Regions from separate parts of the Streptomyces sp. NPDC058678 genome, predicted to be linked through region 4. Evidence: riboswitches for the same ligand, from Rfam matches in the RefSeq annotation. Region 4 holds a riboswitch; each other region holds the start of a gene.
The links. Region 4 has a riboswitch for cyclic di-AMP ahead of ACFWWR_RS12830 (transglycosylase SLT domain-containing protein). Riboswitches for the same ligand answer to the same signal wherever they lie in the genome.
Positions count from the first base shown of each region.

Region 1: another riboswitch for cyclic di-AMP. It lies ahead of ACFWWR_RS24985 (transglycosylase family protein); the one in region 4 lies ahead of ACFWWR_RS12830 (transglycosylase SLT domain-containing protein).
Region 2: another riboswitch for cyclic di-AMP. It lies ahead of ACFWWR_RS14455 (NlpC/P60 family protein); the one in region 4 lies ahead of ACFWWR_RS12830 (transglycosylase SLT domain-containing protein).
Region 3: another riboswitch for cyclic di-AMP. It lies ahead of ACFWWR_RS18690 (M23 family metallopeptidase); the one in region 4 lies ahead of ACFWWR_RS12830 (transglycosylase SLT domain-containing protein).

Region 1 is NZ_JBHXSG010000029.1:10,627-14,613, reverse strand. Features, by position in the region: gene eno (phosphopyruvate hydratase) at 1-546, opposite strand, end outside; gene ACFWWR_RS24985 (transglycosylase family protein) at 931-1,635, opposite strand; cyclic di-AMP (ydaO/yuaA leader) riboswitch at 1,639-1,816, opposite strand; gene ACFWWR_RS24980 (transglycosylase family protein) at 1,999-3,012, opposite strand; gene ACFWWR_RS24975 (cytochrome P450) at 3,181-3,987, opposite strand, start outside.
Region 2 is NZ_JBHXSG010000012.1:144,934-148,920, reverse strand. Features, by position in the region: gene pcrA (DNA helicase PcrA) at 1-639, opposite strand, end outside; cyclic di-AMP (ydaO/yuaA leader) riboswitch at 1,004-1,173, shown strand; gene ACFWWR_RS14455 (NlpC/P60 family protein) at 1,181-2,356, shown strand; gene ACFWWR_RS14450 (hypothetical protein) at 2,408-2,761, opposite strand; gene ACFWWR_RS14445 (NlpC/P60 family protein) at 3,246-3,987, shown strand, end outside.
Region 3 is NZ_JBHXSG010000018.1:117,264-121,250, reverse strand. Features, by position in the region: gene ACFWWR_RS18695 (GntR family transcriptional regulator) at 1-427, opposite strand, end outside; gene ACFWWR_RS18690 (M23 family metallopeptidase) at 709-1,473, opposite strand; cyclic di-AMP (ydaO/yuaA leader) riboswitch at 1,486-1,653, opposite strand; gene ACFWWR_RS18685 (M16 family metallopeptidase) at 1,870-3,273, opposite strand; gene ACFWWR_RS18680 (M16 family metallopeptidase) at 3,270-3,987, opposite strand, start outside.
Region 4 is NZ_JBHXSG010000010.1:132,752-136,738, reverse strand. Features, by position in the region: gene ACFWWR_RS12835 (CocE/NonD family hydrolase) at 1-1,161, shown strand, start outside; cyclic di-AMP (ydaO/yuaA leader) riboswitch at 1,443-1,606, shown strand; gene ACFWWR_RS12830 (transglycosylase SLT domain-containing protein) at 1,612-2,343, shown strand; gene ACFWWR_RS12825 (HAD family hydrolase) at 2,347-3,159, opposite strand; gene ACFWWR_RS12820 (LacI family DNA-binding transcriptional regulator) at 3,263-3,987, opposite strand, start outside.

The sequences.
Region 1 (3,987 bases), on a different contig from region 4:
GCCCCAGCGCAGCGCCTCGGAGAAGGACTCCGCGCCGATCGGCGCGATCATGAACTCCTGGATGTCCACGTTGGAGTCGGCGTGCGAGCCGCCGTTCAGGATGTTCATCATCGGAACGGGCAGCAGGTGCGCGTTCGGGCCGCCCAGGTAGCGGAAGAGGGGGAGGTCGCTGGCCTCGGAGGCGGCGTGGGCGACGGCGAGGGAGACGCCGAGGATGGCGTTGGCGCCGAGCGAGCCCTTGTTGTCGGTGGCGTCCAGGTCGAACATCGCCTGGTCGATCAGGCGCTGCTCGGTGGCGTCGTAGCCGACGAGCTCCGGGCCGATCTGCTCGATGACGGCGAGGACGGCCTTCTCGACACCCTTGCCCTGATAGCGGTTCGGGTCACCGTCGCGGAGCTCGATGGCCTCGAAGGCACCCGTGGAGGCACCGGACGGAACGGCGGCACGACCCGTGCTGCCGTCGTCGAGGCCGACCTCGACCTCGACCGTGGGGTTGCCTCGGGAGTCCAGGATTTCCCGGGCTACGACGACGTCGATGGACGGCACGAGCATCTCCTTCTTCAATGTGACGCGGGCTGGCAGGACCGCGATGGGTACTGCGGGACGAGCCTAACCGGCTCCGGGCGATCGGCCAGCCCGTCGACCACCCGATGGACAGAACCGAGAGTAAATTGTTTCCGAACGGAACAAAGAGCCCCGTACAACGTGCGCGGAAACCCCACGAAACCCCGCACGCAACCACGCACGGGGCTCGCACCGAAGCCGGCACCGAAGCCCGCAGTCAAACCCCATGAAAAAGCCCCGCCCCGGTGCGTACGGGGGAAGACGCACCGGAGCGGGGAGCCCGTGGGGACGGGGGTGGCCCTCACGCGGACTCCACTGTGGAGCCCGCGGGTATAAGGACGCTGTGGCTGAGCTACGAGCCGCGTGTCACTTCAGGTGCAGCTGCTGGCCCGGGTAGATGAGGTTGGCGTCCTCGACGATGTCCTTGTTCAGCTCGAACAGCTTCGCCCAGCCGCCCTTGACGTCGTTCTCCTCGGCGATCGAGCTGAGGGTGTCGCCCTTGACGACCTTGTACTCGCCGTCACCCTTCTTGACCTTCTTGCCGGTCGGGGTGGTGACGGTCTTCTTCGCGGCCGGACGGTCCGCGGAACGGGACGCCTGCTGCTCCGAGGAACGGGTCGTGGTCTCCGAGGAACCGCTGCTGGAGCTGCTGGAGCCGCTGGAGCTGTTCGACGAGGTGTCGGTGCTGCCGTTGTACGCGGAGCTCGACAGGTTCACGCCGCAGCTCGGCCAGGCACCCTTGCCCTGGGAGGCGAGGACCTTCTCGGCGACGGCTATCTGCTGCGACTTGGAGGCCTGGTTGGCCTGCGAGGCGTACTGCGTGCCGCCGTACGCGGCCCAGGTGGAGGCGGAGAACTGCAGGCCGCCGTAGTAGCCGTTGCCGGTGTTGATGGACCAGTTGCCGCCGGACTCGCACTGGGCGACGGCGTCCCACTCGGAGGCGGTGGCGGCGGAGGCGTTGCCGGCCGCCATCAGCGGGGCGGCGACGGCGGCGCCGGTGACACCGGCGATGGCGATGGCCCGGGTGGCCTTGGACGGACGGCGGTGCTTGCCCTTGCCGGAAAACAGCATGGTGGATCCCCTCACCGACGCCTGCGAGGTGAGCTGTCGGGTTCGGGCCGGTTGAGTTGCCCGGCCGTGCCTCGCACTGTTTCGTGCGCGGCACGGCTTCACCCCAAGCCGGACCCAGCTCAACTGCTGGTTCCGGCGCTTACCTTGGGTCCCCCGCTCCTGCCTACGGCGCTTGACGCGACGACTGTTCCCGTACGGCCGCTGGCAGGATTCGGCGTTGCGGCAGCCGGGGCTCGTGTTGGCGAGCGGTCCTGACCGTAGACACGCGATCCGCGGAATTTCAAAGACGATCAGGGCTTCTGAGAGTCATCCCACACTTTCACTAAAACGGACATTCAGTGTGAAGTGTGACGCGAACTCCCGCTAGTTTTCGCCCGATTCGACACCGACGGAGAGGGTCTGACCGGGCACGATGACGCTCGGGTCGACGCCGATCGCCTGCTTGTTCTCGGCGTAGAGCTCGCGCCACCCGCCCTGGAGGTCAAGGGAGTCCGCGATGGACGCGAGAGTGTCTCCGACGCGGACGGTGTACGAGTCGGCGCGGACGGCGTGACGGCCCGTGGAGGTGCCGTCGGCGGCGTCGCCGGTACCACTGTCGGCGGCGGTCTCGTCGGCACTGCCACCGCGGTGCCGGCCGGCACTGAGGGAGCCGGTGTCGACGAGGGCCGAAGAGCCGCCCTCTTGCCAGGACTTGTCCGAGTCATCCTGCTTCGTGGTGTCCGTGGCGGAGCTGTCGGAACCCTGTGAGTCCTGCGAGTCATCGGAGCCCGGGACGGAATCAGAGGAGGAGTCGGACTTGCCCGAGTTGCCTGCCTTGTCCGACCCGTCCGACTGGTCGCCGGAGCCGGACGGGGTGGGCGACACGGACGCGTCCGAGGACGCGTCTGCCGACGAGTCCGCCGAGGACTCGGAGGAGTCCGACAAGCCGGGCGAGTCGGACGATTCGCCGCTGCCCGACGTCGCGCCGTCCACCACACCCGTGTCGACGTCGGCCGCCGCGGAGTCCTTGCTGAGCCCGTTGAGCAGTCCGCAGGTGGACCAGTAGCCGACACCCTTGTCCGCGAGGATTTTCTCGGCGACCGATATCTGCTGGTTGCGGCTGGCCTGGTCGGCGCGCGAGGCGAAGTCGAGACCGCCGTACTGCTCCCAGTCCTTCTGGGCGATGTGGAGCCCGCCGTAGTACCCGTCCCCGCTGTTCTCGCTCCAGGAGCCACCCGTCTCGCAGTTGGCCACCTGGTCCCACGTGGTCCCGGTCGCCGCGCTCGCGCCGGTGGCGCCGAGGAGCGGGATCGCGATGGCGGAGCCCGTCACTCCGGCCGCCACGAGGATGGCCGGAGCCTGGCGGGGGCGACGATGACGGCCGTTCCCGGAGAGCATGCGGAAACCTTTCGCGAGACAACGATGACCAGCGCGGCGGGTGAGGCTCGGCGCCGCGCTGATCCGTGAACGTATAGGCAGTCGAACACTTGTCACAAGTTAATGCCGCGTAGATCACGTGAAGATCACAGAGGTGAGGGCGCGTCACCTTTACGCAGGTGAGAGGAGTCAGACACGCGGCGTGAACTCGACGGGCAACGTCCTCAGTCCGCGCATGATGAGACCACCCCGCCATCGCAAATCTGCCGATTCCACCGCGAGTTGCAGATCCGGAAGGCGCGTCAGGAGCGTGGCGAGCGCGGTCTGCCCCTCCAGACGGGCGAGGGGTGCGCCCAGGCAGTAGTGGATGCCGTGGCCGTATCCGAGGTGCTGATTGTCACGGCGGGACAGGTCGAGAGTGTCCGGATCGACGAACCGCTCCGGATCCCGGTCCGCGGCGGCGAGTACGACGAGAACGGGATCGCCGGCCACGATGTCCTGCCCACCGATGCGGAGCGGCTGGGTCGCGAACCGCCAGGTGGCGAGCTCGACGGGGCCGTCGTAGCGGAGCAGTTCCTCCACCCCGGTCTCCAGGAGGCCCCGTTCACCGGCGGCGAGGGACTTCTGGAGCCGGTCTCGCTGCTCGGGGTGGGTGAGGAGGGCGTACGTGCCGTTGCCGATCAAGTTGACGGTGGTCTCGAACCCTGCGAACAAGAGGATGAAGGCCATGGCCGCCGCCTCGTTCTCCGAGAGGTGCTCGCCGTGGTCGGAGGCGCGGATGAGGCCGGAGATGAGGTCCTCGCCGGGGGCGGCGGTCTCCGGTAGCGCTTCCCGCTTGCGGTGGATGAGCTCAGCGAGATAGCCCCGCATCTTCTTCACCGACCGCGCCACACCGCCCCGGGGCCCTCCGCCGTGACGGATCATCATCCCCGCCCAGTCCCGGAAGTCGTCCTGGTCCTCGCGAGGGACGCCGAGCAGGTCGCAGATCGCGTAGAT
Region 2 (3,987 bases), on a different contig from region 4:
CTTCAGGTTCGAGACCTTGGCGCTGAAGGACTTCGGCGGGAAGCGCTTGGGGTCGAGGTCCAGGTCACGGCAGACGAGCGCCATCAGACGCTTGCTGTCGGCCGCGTCGTAGATCGAGAAGGAGGAGGTGAAGCCCAGCTTCTTCGACTCCCGTCGCAGGATCCGCACGCAGGCACTGTGGAACGTCATCACCCACATCGCGTTCGCGCGCGGGCCGACGAGCTGCTCGACGCGTTCCTTCATCTCGCCCGCGGCTTTGTTGGTGAAGGTGATCGCGAGGATCTGGCCCGGATGCACGTGCCGCTCGCCGAGTAGGTGGGCGATGCGGTGGGTGAGTACGCGGGTCTTGCCGGAGCCCGCGCCGGCCACGATGAGCAGCGGGGTGCCGTGGTGCACGACCGCGGCGCGCTGGTTTTCGTTCAGTCCGTCCAGGAGCGCGGCCGCGTCCACCACCGGGCGCGGGGCGCCGTCACGGTAGTACGCGTCCCGGTCCGGCGGCACGTCGAACTTCCCGCCGAACAGATCGTCCGGAACCGGCTCCGGTACGTGATCGTCCTCGGGGGGTGGCGGGTGTTCCTCCTCGTGGGCCCGGGGGGCCTGGAGGTTCGCCAGGAAGCTGTCGTCAAAGAGGCTGCTCATCGCTCTCCGAGTCTAGGGCGCCCCACTGACAGCCCGCCGCCGCCCCGAGAACATCGCCTGATTCGGCGGCTTCAGGGGCCGAAGATCTTGCGGAGGTCGACCGACCCGGCCGACTTACCGTCCGCAAGGGTGTCATCACGGTCAGCGATCGGCCGAGTCGAGATGGTGGATCGCCTGCCGAAAGGACCGAAAGGCGCATATACCGCAGCAGAGCACCATGGATTGATCACGGCGAGCGGCATGCCTGACCCAAGGTCACGAAAATGTATCGGGCATATCGAACATCAACCTTCACAGGGGCCACACCAGTTGGCTACCGTGCCGGGCAGGCCGTACGACCCCCTCCGGCGAACGTCGCCGGGCCGCGCGGCCTCCGCCGAGTCCGACGCGCCGCCGTGCGCCCGGAGCCGGGGACCCACCGAACTTGGGGTGAATCGGCCCGCATTCCCTCCGGGGAAGGGCCGTAGGGCAAACCTTCCTAGCCACCCGCCCGAACCCGACAGCTAACTCGGTAGGCGGAACGTGGAAGGAGTCGCCTCCCTTGGCGTCGCACCGCAAGTCGCGTCCTTCGGGTACGCGCGTAGCAGGCATACGGACCCCCGCCCTTGCCACGGCCGCCCTCACCTCCGTGGCCCTGCTGTCCCAGACGGCCAACGCCGCCCCGTCGGCCGACGACAAACCGAGCCTCGAAGAGGTCGAGAAGAAGGTCGACGACCTGTACCGGCAGGCGGAGTCGGCGACCGACAAGTACAACGCGGCCGAGGAGAAGACCGCCAAGCAGCGCAAGCGCGTCGACACCCTCCTCGACGACGTCGCCAAGCGCACCCAGAGCCTCAACGAGGCCCGGGAGGAGCTCGGTTCCTTCGCCGCCGCCCAGTACCGCAGCGGCGCCTCCACCCCCGACACGGCGACCTTCCTGCTCGCGGACTCCCCGCAGGACTACTTCGACCAGACCCAGTTGATGGGCCGGCTGACCAATCGCCAGAAGGGCGCGGTCGACGACTACGTCACCGAGCAGTCCGCGACGATGAAGAAGCGCCAGGAGGCCACCGAGAGCCTTCGGACGCTCACCGAGTCGCAGGGCGACCTGAAGACCGCCAAGGCCACCGTCCAGAAGAAGCTCGCCGACGCCCGCGCGCTGCTGTCCCAGCTGACCGCCGAGGAGAAGGCACGGCTCGCGGCGATCGAGCAGAAGAAGCAGCAGGAGGCCGCGGCCAAGGCGGCGGAGCTGGCACGGCAGCAGGCGGCGGAGCAGAAGGCCCGGGAGGAGGCGGCTCAGCAGGAGGCGAACAGCAGCGCGTCGAGCTCGTCCTCCTCCACCTCCAGCTCCACCTCCACCGCCACGGACTCCGCGTACGCCACCAAGGCCGAGAAGGCACTCGCCTTCGCCCGCGCCCAGATCGGCAAGCCGTACGTCTGGGGCGCCACCGGCCCCGAGTCCTACGACTGCTCCGGGCTCACCCAGGCTGCCTGGAAGGCCGCCGGCGTGGACATCCCGCGCGTCACGTACGACCAGGTCAACGCCGGCACCACGGTCTCCCTCTCCGCCGCCCAGCCCGGTGACCTGGTGTTCTTCTACGACGATCTCAGCCACGTCGGCATGTACATCGGCAACGGCATGATGATCCACGCCCCGAAGCCGGGCGCGTACGTCCGCGAGGAGTCGATCTACTACGACGGCGAGTCGTCGATCCACAGCGTGGTGCGGCCGGCCTGACGCGACGCTCGAAGGCTCTGTCGGCGGCCTACGCCGCCGGCAGAGCCGAGGTCACGTCCACAGCACGGCGATGAAGATGTTCGCGGTGGTCAACAGGCCCACCAGGCCGAACAGCCCCTTCTCCACCTTCTCCTCATCCCGCTTCACGTAGACGAGCCCGAGGATCACGATCAGCAGGGCCAGCTTCACGCCGATCTTGATGTTGTTGACGGGCTGGTCGTCGGCCTGGTTGAGCCCGACCAGGATGACGCCGGTGACCAGCATCGTCAGGGCGCCGTGCAGCATCGCCGGGACGAACCGGGCGGTGCCCTGCCCCATCGCCTTCATCTGGGTGAGGAAGCCGCCGAGCAGCGAGGCGATGCCGACGATGTGCAGGCCGACGAAGAGATGGATGAGTACGTCCATGAGGCCGGAGCCTAATCAGGGCCCGGGCGCCGCCCGACACCGCCCCGCCCCGAGAACACCTCGCGCGCCCGCCACCCGTGCCGACCGGATCTTGCATATATGCGCCCCATAGCACTCCGCCGCCCCCATAGGTCCCGGTTCGACACATCGGTCATCGCTCTGCGTGAAGTAGACGGCCCTCACGGTGGATCACGGTCACATCCGGTCACCCGGCGGTCAGCTGGAGGAACTTCCGTACATCGCGTTACCAAGCCGTCACTGTCGGGTTTAGCGTCCTCCACCAGGTGACCGGCTCCCCACCGCCGCCCGGGCCAGGGGCGGCAGTCGGCCACCACCGCCGAGAAAGGTCCGGCGGCGGTCCGCTCCCCCTGTGCGGGTCGCCGCCGGACGCGTGACCGCCCGCGGGCGGCCGTACGTCCGCTCCGCCTGGCGTTCGTACGGACAAGGCGGTCGTACGAGTCGCACGAAAGGACGTGCAGTCCACGTGGCAGCGCACCGCAAGCCCCGGCAACGCTCAATCGCCGGCAGCAAGGCCCGTACGGCGGCGACGATCGCCCTCGCGGGCGCGGCGACCGCGACCGGCTTCGACGGGACCGGACACGCCGAACCGCAGCTCACGCCGGCGCAGGTCAAGGCGAAGGTGGACAAGCTGTACCAGGAGGCGGAGGTCGCCACCGAGAAGTACAACGGGGCGAAGGAGAAGGCGGAGGCGGCCGAGACGCGGCTGGCGACCCTGCGGGACGAGGCGGCGCGCAAGACGGACAGCCTCAACTCCGCCCGGGAATCGCTGGGTTCGATGGCCGCAGCCCAGTACCGCGACGGCGGCCTGGACCCCGCCCTCCAGCTCGCGCTCTCCGCCGACCCCGACCGGTACCTGGACGGCGCCGAGTTCGCCGAACGGGCCGGCAACCGCCAGGCCTCGTCCGTCGCACGCGTACGCCGACAGCTGCGGGAGATCGAGCAGTTGCGCGGCGCGGCCCACATCGAACTCGCCTCCCTGAAGTCGCGTCAGGCGGAGCTGAAGCGGCACAAGAAGACCGTCAACGGCAAGCTGGGCGCGGCCCGACGGCTGCTGTCCCAGCTGCCCACCGAGGAGCGGGCGCGGCTCGGGGAGAGTGACCCGACCCGGGCCTCACGGGCGTCCACGGCTCCCCGGGACGGCCTGGCGGCTCCCGGTTCCGTCACCTCCCAGGCACCCAACTCCCGCGCCGCGGCAGCCGTCTCCT
Region 3 (3,987 bases), on a different contig from region 4:
TCGCGGCACTGCCGGAGGCCTGTGCGAGCGTCTCGTGGAACCAGCTCCCCAGGGAGCGCAGGTCCTCACTGTTGCCCCGCCTGGCCCGCTCCTGCCCCAGTCGCACGAGGCCGCGCAGCACCTTGAGATGGGCCTCGGTGCGCCGCTGGGCGGCCCGCGAGGCGCCGAGCGGCTCCAGGAGCATGCGCATCTCCAGCAGGTCGGCACCCTCCTGCTCGGTGGGTTCCGCGACGCACGCGCCCGCGTGCCGCCGGGTCACCACGAAGCCCTCCGCCTCCAGCGTGCGCAGGGCCTCCCGGACGGGGACGCGCGAGACGCCGTAGCGCCGCGCGAGCAGTTCCTCGGTGAGCCGGCTGCCGCGCTCGTAGACACCCGCGACGATGTCGTCACGGATCGCCGTGCATACCGAGTGCGCCGGAATACGCATGACCGACCTCCGCTTTAATCCCCGTGAAACGTCGACGATTGACGTGTGTTCAGCGACTCTATTGCAATCAGCGGGAATTTCCGATGGCGGGCCGGAATCCATGGATATTTTTTGGACAGACGGCCGTCCGAAACACCGAAAGCCCCGGCTCGGGAGCCGGGGCTTCGGGATGCGGACCAATGGTCGTCAGACGATCACGGGCGCGGGCGTCGGACGATCACGCCGTGCGGGCGTCAGACGTTCACGCCGTGCGGGCGTCAGACGTTCACGCCGTGCGAGCGTCAGACGTTCACGCCGTGCGAGCGGAGGTAGGCGACGGGGTCCATGTCCGAGCCGTACTCCGGGGTCGTGCGGGCCTCGAAGTGCAGGTGCGGGCCGGTGACGTTGCCGGTGGCACCGGAGAGGCCTATCTGCTGGCCCGGGGTGACCGTCTGACCGACGGAGACCGCGAGGGACGACAGGTGACCGTACTGGGTGTAGGTGCCGTCGTTCATCTTGATCACGACGTTGTTGCCGTACGACCCGCCCCAACCCGCCTCGACGACCGTGCCGGAGCCGACCGCGTGGACGGAGGTGCCGCTCGCGGCATGGAAGTCGACGCCGGTGTGGCTGCCGGAGGACCAGACGCCGCCGCCGGCCTTGTAGCCGGTCGAGATGTACGAACCGGAGATCGGGGCGACGTAGGAGTTGAGGCGCTTGCGCTCGGCCTCGCGGGCGGCGCGCTCCTTGGCCTCGCGGGCCTGCTTGGCCTCGGCGACGGCCTGCTTGCGCGCGGCCTCCTCGGCCTTCCGCTGCGCCTCCGCCTCATCGGCGGCCTGCTTCTGGGCGGCCGCCTGGGCGTCGATCTGGTCGGCGACCGAGTCGCCCATGGTGATGACGGGGGTGAGACCGGTCTGCTCGACGGCCGGTTCGGCGGCGAGCGCCGGGGCGGCCAGGGTGCCGATGACGCCGGTGGTGGTGAGCGCCGCGATGCCGGCGGCCCGGGCGGTGGTGCGCTTCATCCGGCTGGGACGCCGGTGCTTCCCGGTGGCGCAGGTGAACGCCATGTGGTGGCTGGTCCTTTCCTTCCTTCTCGCCTACCGGGTTAGCTGACGGGTTCGGAGCAGGAAGGTCTCCTACGGACCCCCTCGCGGTGCGCGCGGGCGTCCGATTCACCCCAGGGACTTATGGTTTGGGTCCCCGGCTCCCCAGGCTCGCGCCATGTGGGGACTCGGCGATGACTGTCCGGTGCCGCGGCTGCGGCGCACTGCCTGACGAACAGCCCGCATGACGCTAAGCGCGGCAACTTTCAATCCCCAAACGGATCACGGCTTTTGTAGCGCATGCCACAGGGCAGACAGGCAACCTCTCCCTCAATTCGGACATACAAGGGCCCTGGCGACTCTTGAGTCACCAGGGCCCCTTGGACGCGCGCGTGCGCCCACTTTGCCGCGCGCTTGCGACTACTCCGCCGGAACGACGGTGACTTCGCCGACGCCGAGGGCCTCCACGGGCTCCTTGATCTGCGCCGCGTCCCCGACGAGGACGGTCACCAGCCGGTCGACCGGGAAGGCGCTCACGGCCGCCGCGGTGGCCTCGACGGTGCCGGTCGCGGCGAGCTGCTGGTACAGCGTCGCCTGGAAGTCGTCCGGCAGGTGCTGTTCGACCTGGTCGGCCAGCGTGCCCGCCACCGCCGCCGCCGTCTCGTACTTCAGCGGGGCCACCCCGACGAGGTTCTGCACGGCGACGTCGCGCTCGGCGTCGGTGAGCCCCTCGGCGGCGAGGGTGCGCAGCACCGTCCACAGGTCTTCGAGGGCGGGGCCGGTGTTCGGGGTGTCGACGGAGCCGCTGATGGCGAGCATCGCGGCACCCGTGGCCCCGCCGGGGGAAGAGGGGGCGCTGGAGCGCATGACCTGCCCGAACGCCCGCACACCGTAGGTGTAGCCCTTCTCCTCGCGCAGGACGCGGTCCAGGCGGGAGGTGAGGGTGCCGCCCAGGCAGTACGTGCCGAGCACCTGCGCGGGCCACACGCGGTCGTGCCGGTCGGGACCGATACGGCCGATGAGCAGCTGCGTCTGGACGGCGCCGGGGCGGTCCACGATGACGACCCGCCCGGCGTCGTCGGCGGTCACCGGCGGCACGGGGCGGGGCTCGGCCGAGGAGCCGGTCCAGGAGCCGAGGGTGTCCCCGAGCAGCGCGTCGAGGTCGATCCCGGTGAGGTCGCCGACGACCACGACGGTGGCGGTGGCGGGGCGGACGTGCTTCTCGTAGAAGCCGCGTACGACCGCGGAGTCGATGTTCTCGACGGTCTCCTCGGTGCCCTGGCGCGGGCGCGACATGCGCGAGGTCGCCGGGAAGAGCTCCTTGGAGAGCTCCTTGGCGGCCCGCCGGGACGGGTTGGCCAGCTCGTGCGGGATCTCGTCGAGGCGGTTGCGCACCAGCCGCTCGACCTCGCTGTCCGCGAACGCGGGCGCCCTGAGGGCGTCGGAGAGCAGGCCCAGCGCCTTCGCGAGACGCGAGACCGGGACTTCGAGGGAGAGCCGTACGCCGGGGTGGTCGGCGTGCGAGTCGAGGGTGGCGCCGCAGCGCTCCAGCTCGGCGGCGAAATCCTCGGCGGAGTGCTTGTCGGTGCCCTCGGAGAAGGCCCGCGCCATGATCGTGGCGACGCCGTCCAGACCGGCCGGTTCGGCGTCCAGGGGCGCGTCCAGGATCACCTCGGCGGCGACGACCTGCTGGCCGGGGCGGTGGCAGCGCAGCACCGTCAGGCCGTTGTCGAGGGTCCCGCGCTGCGGCGCCGGGAAAGCCCAGGGCTTGGCGTCGCCGGCCTGGGGCTGGGGGTGGAATTCCATCGTGGCGAGCTCGGTCACCGGGCCGCCTCCTCGTTCTCGTCCTGGTCGGCGGGGGTTTCGGGGGCGATCGGCTCGTAGACGAGCACAGCGCGGTTGTCGGGGCGCAGGCGGGCCTTGGCGACCTCCTGGACCTCTTCGGCCGTCACGTCCAGCACGCGCTGTACGGCGGTCAGGGCGAGCTGTGGGTCGCCGAACAGGACGGCGTAGCGGCACAGTTCGTCGGCGCGGCCCGCGACCGTGCCGAGCCGGTCCAGCCACTCGCGTTCCAGCTGGGCCTGGGCCCGCTCCATCTCCTCGGCCGTGGGGCCCTCCTCGGCGAACCGGGTGAGCTCCTCGTCGATGGCGGCCTCGATCACCGGCACCTCCACATCACCTGAGGTCTTCACGTCCAGCCAGCCCAGGGAGGGCGCCCCGGCCAGCCGCAGCAGGCCGAAGCCGGCCGCCACCGCCGTACGGTCGCGTCGTACGAGCCGGTTGTAGATGCGCGACGACTCGCCGCCGCCGAGGACGGTGAGCGCCAGGTCGGCCGCGTCGCACGCGCGCGTGCCGTCCTCCGGGAGCCGGTAGGCGGCCATCAACGCGCGCGCGGGGACCTCTTCCTCCACGACCTCACGCAGCTGCTCCCCCATGACGTCGGGCAGCGAGCCGTCGCGGGGTACGGGCTTGCCGTCGTGCGGTGCGATGGACCCGAAGTACTTCTCGATCCAGGCGAGCGTCTGCTCCGGATCGATG
Region 4 (3,987 bases):
CCGCCCGGCCCGGCGATCGGCTTCCTCCAGGAGACCCTGCGCTGGTGGGACCACTGGCTCAAGGGCAAGGACACGGGCGCGATGTCCGAACCCCTCCTGCGTGCCTACGTCAGCGACTCCCACCCCCCGGCCACGGTCCACGACACCCTGCCCGGCCGCTGGGTCGGCGAGCCGGCCTGGCCCTCCCCCAACGTCACGACGATCTCGTACGGCCTTCAGGGTGCCCCTTTCCTCGTTCGCTCCCCGCAGCACACCGGCATCGACGCCGGCCGCTTCCTCCCCCTCGGGAACGACGCCGACCTGCCGCCCGACCAGCGCGAGGAGGACGGCAGGTCGGTGTGCTTCGAGTTCGAAGCCGCCGAGGAGTTGTGGGTGTTGGGGCGGCCGAGGGTACGGCTCAGGCTGACCTCCGAGGTGCCGCGCGGCCAGGTGATCGCCCGGGTCTGCGACGTGGCCCCGGACGACTCCTCGACCCTGGTCACCCGGGGCGTGCTGAACCTGTCGGCGCGGCAGGGACGGGACAAGGTCGTGCCGTGGGAGCCGGGTGTCACGGAGGACGTGGAGTTCGAGCTGAACGGCATCGGCCACGCCTTCCCGCCCGGCCACCGCATCCGCCTGTCGGTCTCCTCCACGTACTGGCCGTGGATCTGGCCGCAGCCCGACTCGGCGGCCGGCTTCGCGCTGGACCCGGAGGGCAGCTTCCTCGAACTGCCGGTGCGGGCAGGGGAATCCGTCTCCGGCATCACCTTCGAGGAACCGGAGCAGTCCGAGCCGCTCGGCGTCAACTCCCCGGTCACGCTGGACGAACCGCGACCGGAGCGGCTGGTCGTACGCGATGTGGCCAAGGGTGAGTGGCGGCTGGAGGTCGACCCGCGCCCCGGCGGCACCCGGGTGTATCCCGACGGTCTGGAGTGCACCGAGGACGCGCTGGAGACGTTCACGATCAACGAGTCGGACCCACTGTCGGCCCGTGCCCGGTCGGAGTGGTCGGTCCGACTGCACCGCCCCGAGCTCGCCTGGGAGGCGACGGTGCGTACCCGGTCGGAGCTCAGCTGCGACGAAACGGACTTTTTCGCCTCCAATGAGGTGATCTGCACGGACAGCGACGAGGTGGTCTTCCACCGGACGTGGGAGAAGCGGATCCCACGGACGGCCGGTTGACTACGAGTTGGGCTCATTGCCCGATTTGACACCCTTGCGAACGCGCGTGAGTTGGGTCACTCGCGCCCGATTTCGGCCTCGATGCCACCGGCTCACATTCCCCCTTGCACGGTGCGCGAGTTGAGTCTTGGCAACCGCAAAGGATCAAGCGCCCCATATGCCTCAGACCAAGGTCAACAGGTCGATGTGTGAATCCGGCACTTGTTACGGACATGTGCTCTCGCATACGTTCCGGGCCTGTCGGGCGGACGCCTAATCCTGCCGCCGCCCAACAGGACACTCATCGACCATCACCGCACGGCAGGAGCGGGGGAACCAGGTAAGTCGCCGCACCGGAAATCACGCCGGTACGACTAGGGGTGAAGTCGCGCCGCCTCACGGCGGCGCGGCCGGGCAGCTCCCGCCCGAACCCGACAGCTCACCTCGTAGGCGCCGGAGAGGAACAGCGCCATGGCCGCACGAGGCAAGCACCGTCGCACCCGAACCAGCCCGCTCACCCGAGGCGTCGTCACAGCCGGAACCGGCATCGCCGCCCTCGCCCTCCCGCTCCTGAGCACGACCACCGCGAGCGCCGCACAGCCGGCCAAGGTCCCCGCCGCCGCGCCGGCCGCGGCGCAGGTCAGGACCGTCACGTACACCACGGTCAAGGGCGACACGCTCTATGGCATCGCGGACAAGTACGGCACTCCCGGCGGCTGGCAGCAGCTCCACAAGGACAACCGCAAGGCCGTCGGCGACAACCCCCGGCTGATGCACGCGGGTCTCGAGCTGAAGGTCAGGACGACCAAGAAGGCGAGCGCGCCCGCCAAGAAGTCCACCCAGTCCGTGGCCACCGCCACCCAGGCCTCGGTCAAGACGTACGCGAACAACCTCGACGGCTGGATCCGCGAAGCGCTGGACATCATGGCGCAAAAGGGGATTCCCGGCTCGTACGACGGCATTTACCGCAACGTCATGCGCGAGTCGTCCGGCAACCCGCAGGCCATCAACAACTGGGACTCCAACGCCGCCGCCGGCACTCCGTCCAAGGGCCTGCTCCAGACCATCGACCCGACCTTCCAGGCGTATCACGTGGACGGCACGTCGTGGGACCCGTACGACCCGGTCGCGAACATCACCGCGGCCTGCAACTACGCGGCCGCGCGGTACGGCTCGATCGACAACGTCTTCGGGGCGTACTGAGCCCTACCGGCGCGGAAACAGTCTCTCGAGGACGACGGCGATGCCGTCGTCCTCGTTGGACAAGGTGATCTCGTCGGCCACGGACTTCAGTTCGGGGTGGGCGTTGGCCATGGCCACGCCGCGGGCGGCCCAGTCGAACATGGGGATGTCGTTGGGCATGTCCCCGAAGGCGATGGTGTGTTCGGGCCCGAGGCCCAGATGGTCGGCGGCCAGGGCGAGCCCCGTCGCCTTGGTGATGCCGCATGGCTGGAGTTCGACGGTCCCGGGACCCGACATGGTGACCGTCGCCAGGGAACCGATCACTCCGCGGGCCGTCGCCGCCAACTCGTCGTCGGACAGGTCGGGATGGCGCAGCAGCACCTTGCTGATCGGCTCGCTCCACAGGTCGTCGCGCCTCCCGACCCGTACCGCGGGCAGGGTCGGGTGGGGCATCAGATAGCCCGGCTCGATGAGGGTCAGCCCGTGGACGCCGTCCTGGTCCACGGCCGCGTACACCTGGCCGATCTCGGCCTCGATCTTGCCGAGCGCGGTCTCGGCCAGCTCCCGGTCCAGGGTGACCGACCACAGCAGACGGTCCGCGCCGGCGTCGTACACCTGCGCGCCCTGCCCGCACACCGCGAGCCCCTCGCTGCCCAGGTCGTCGAGGAGCGGCCGCACTCTGGGCGCCGGGCGGCCGGTCACCACCAGATGCCGGGCCCCTGCCGCCGCCACCCGCGCGAGCGCGGCGAGCGACCGGTCGGAGAGGGTGTCGTCGCCTCGGAGCAGCGTTCCGTCCAGGTCGGTGGCGATGAGTGAATATGCGGTGGGTGCGGCCATGATCAGAGAATACGGATGGAACGCCCCGGCGACTCGACGCGAACCGGACGGCTACAGCCTTCACATGCGTTGACGCCTGCTCCGGTTACGGCAGTTGGCGCGGTCACGCGGAGTCCCGTACCACCAGTTCCGTGGGGAGTATCACTCCCGACGTGTCCTCCCCCGCGATCTGCGCGAGCAGCATGCGGACCATCTCGGCGCTGATGCGCTCGAAGGGCTGGCGGACGGTGGTGAGGGCGGGGGTGATGGCGGTGGCCGCGGGAGAGTCGTCGAAGCCTCCGACAGCGATGTCGTCGGGGACCGAACGGCCGCTCTGCTGCAGGGCGTTGACGACCCCCTGGGCCATGAGGTCGGAGGCGACGAACACCGCGTCCAGGTCGGGTGCCTGGGTGAGCAGCCGGTGGGCCGCCTGCTCGCCGCCGGTACGGCGGTAATCGCCCTCGGTCACCAGTGCCGGGTCGTAGGGCAGCCCCGCCTCGGCGAGCACCTCGCGGTAGCCGGCCAGCCGGTCCGTGCCGCCGGGGGTGTCCAGCGGACCGGTGATCATGCCGATGCGGCGGCGGCCGCTGGCCAGGAGGTGGCGGACCATCTCCCGGGCCCCGTCGCGGTCGTCGGCCGCCACGTAACTCACCCTGGAGCCGAGGCCCATCGGCTTGCCGCAGGCCACCAACGGCATCCCGGCGGCGCGCAGTTCGGCGGCGACCGGGTCCCCGCTGTGACTGGAGACCAGCAGGACGCCGTCGACGTGGCCCGAGGTGATGTAGCGGGTCACGCGTCGGCGGTCGTCGTCGGTCGCGGCGAGCATCAGCAGCAGCGGGATGTCGTGCC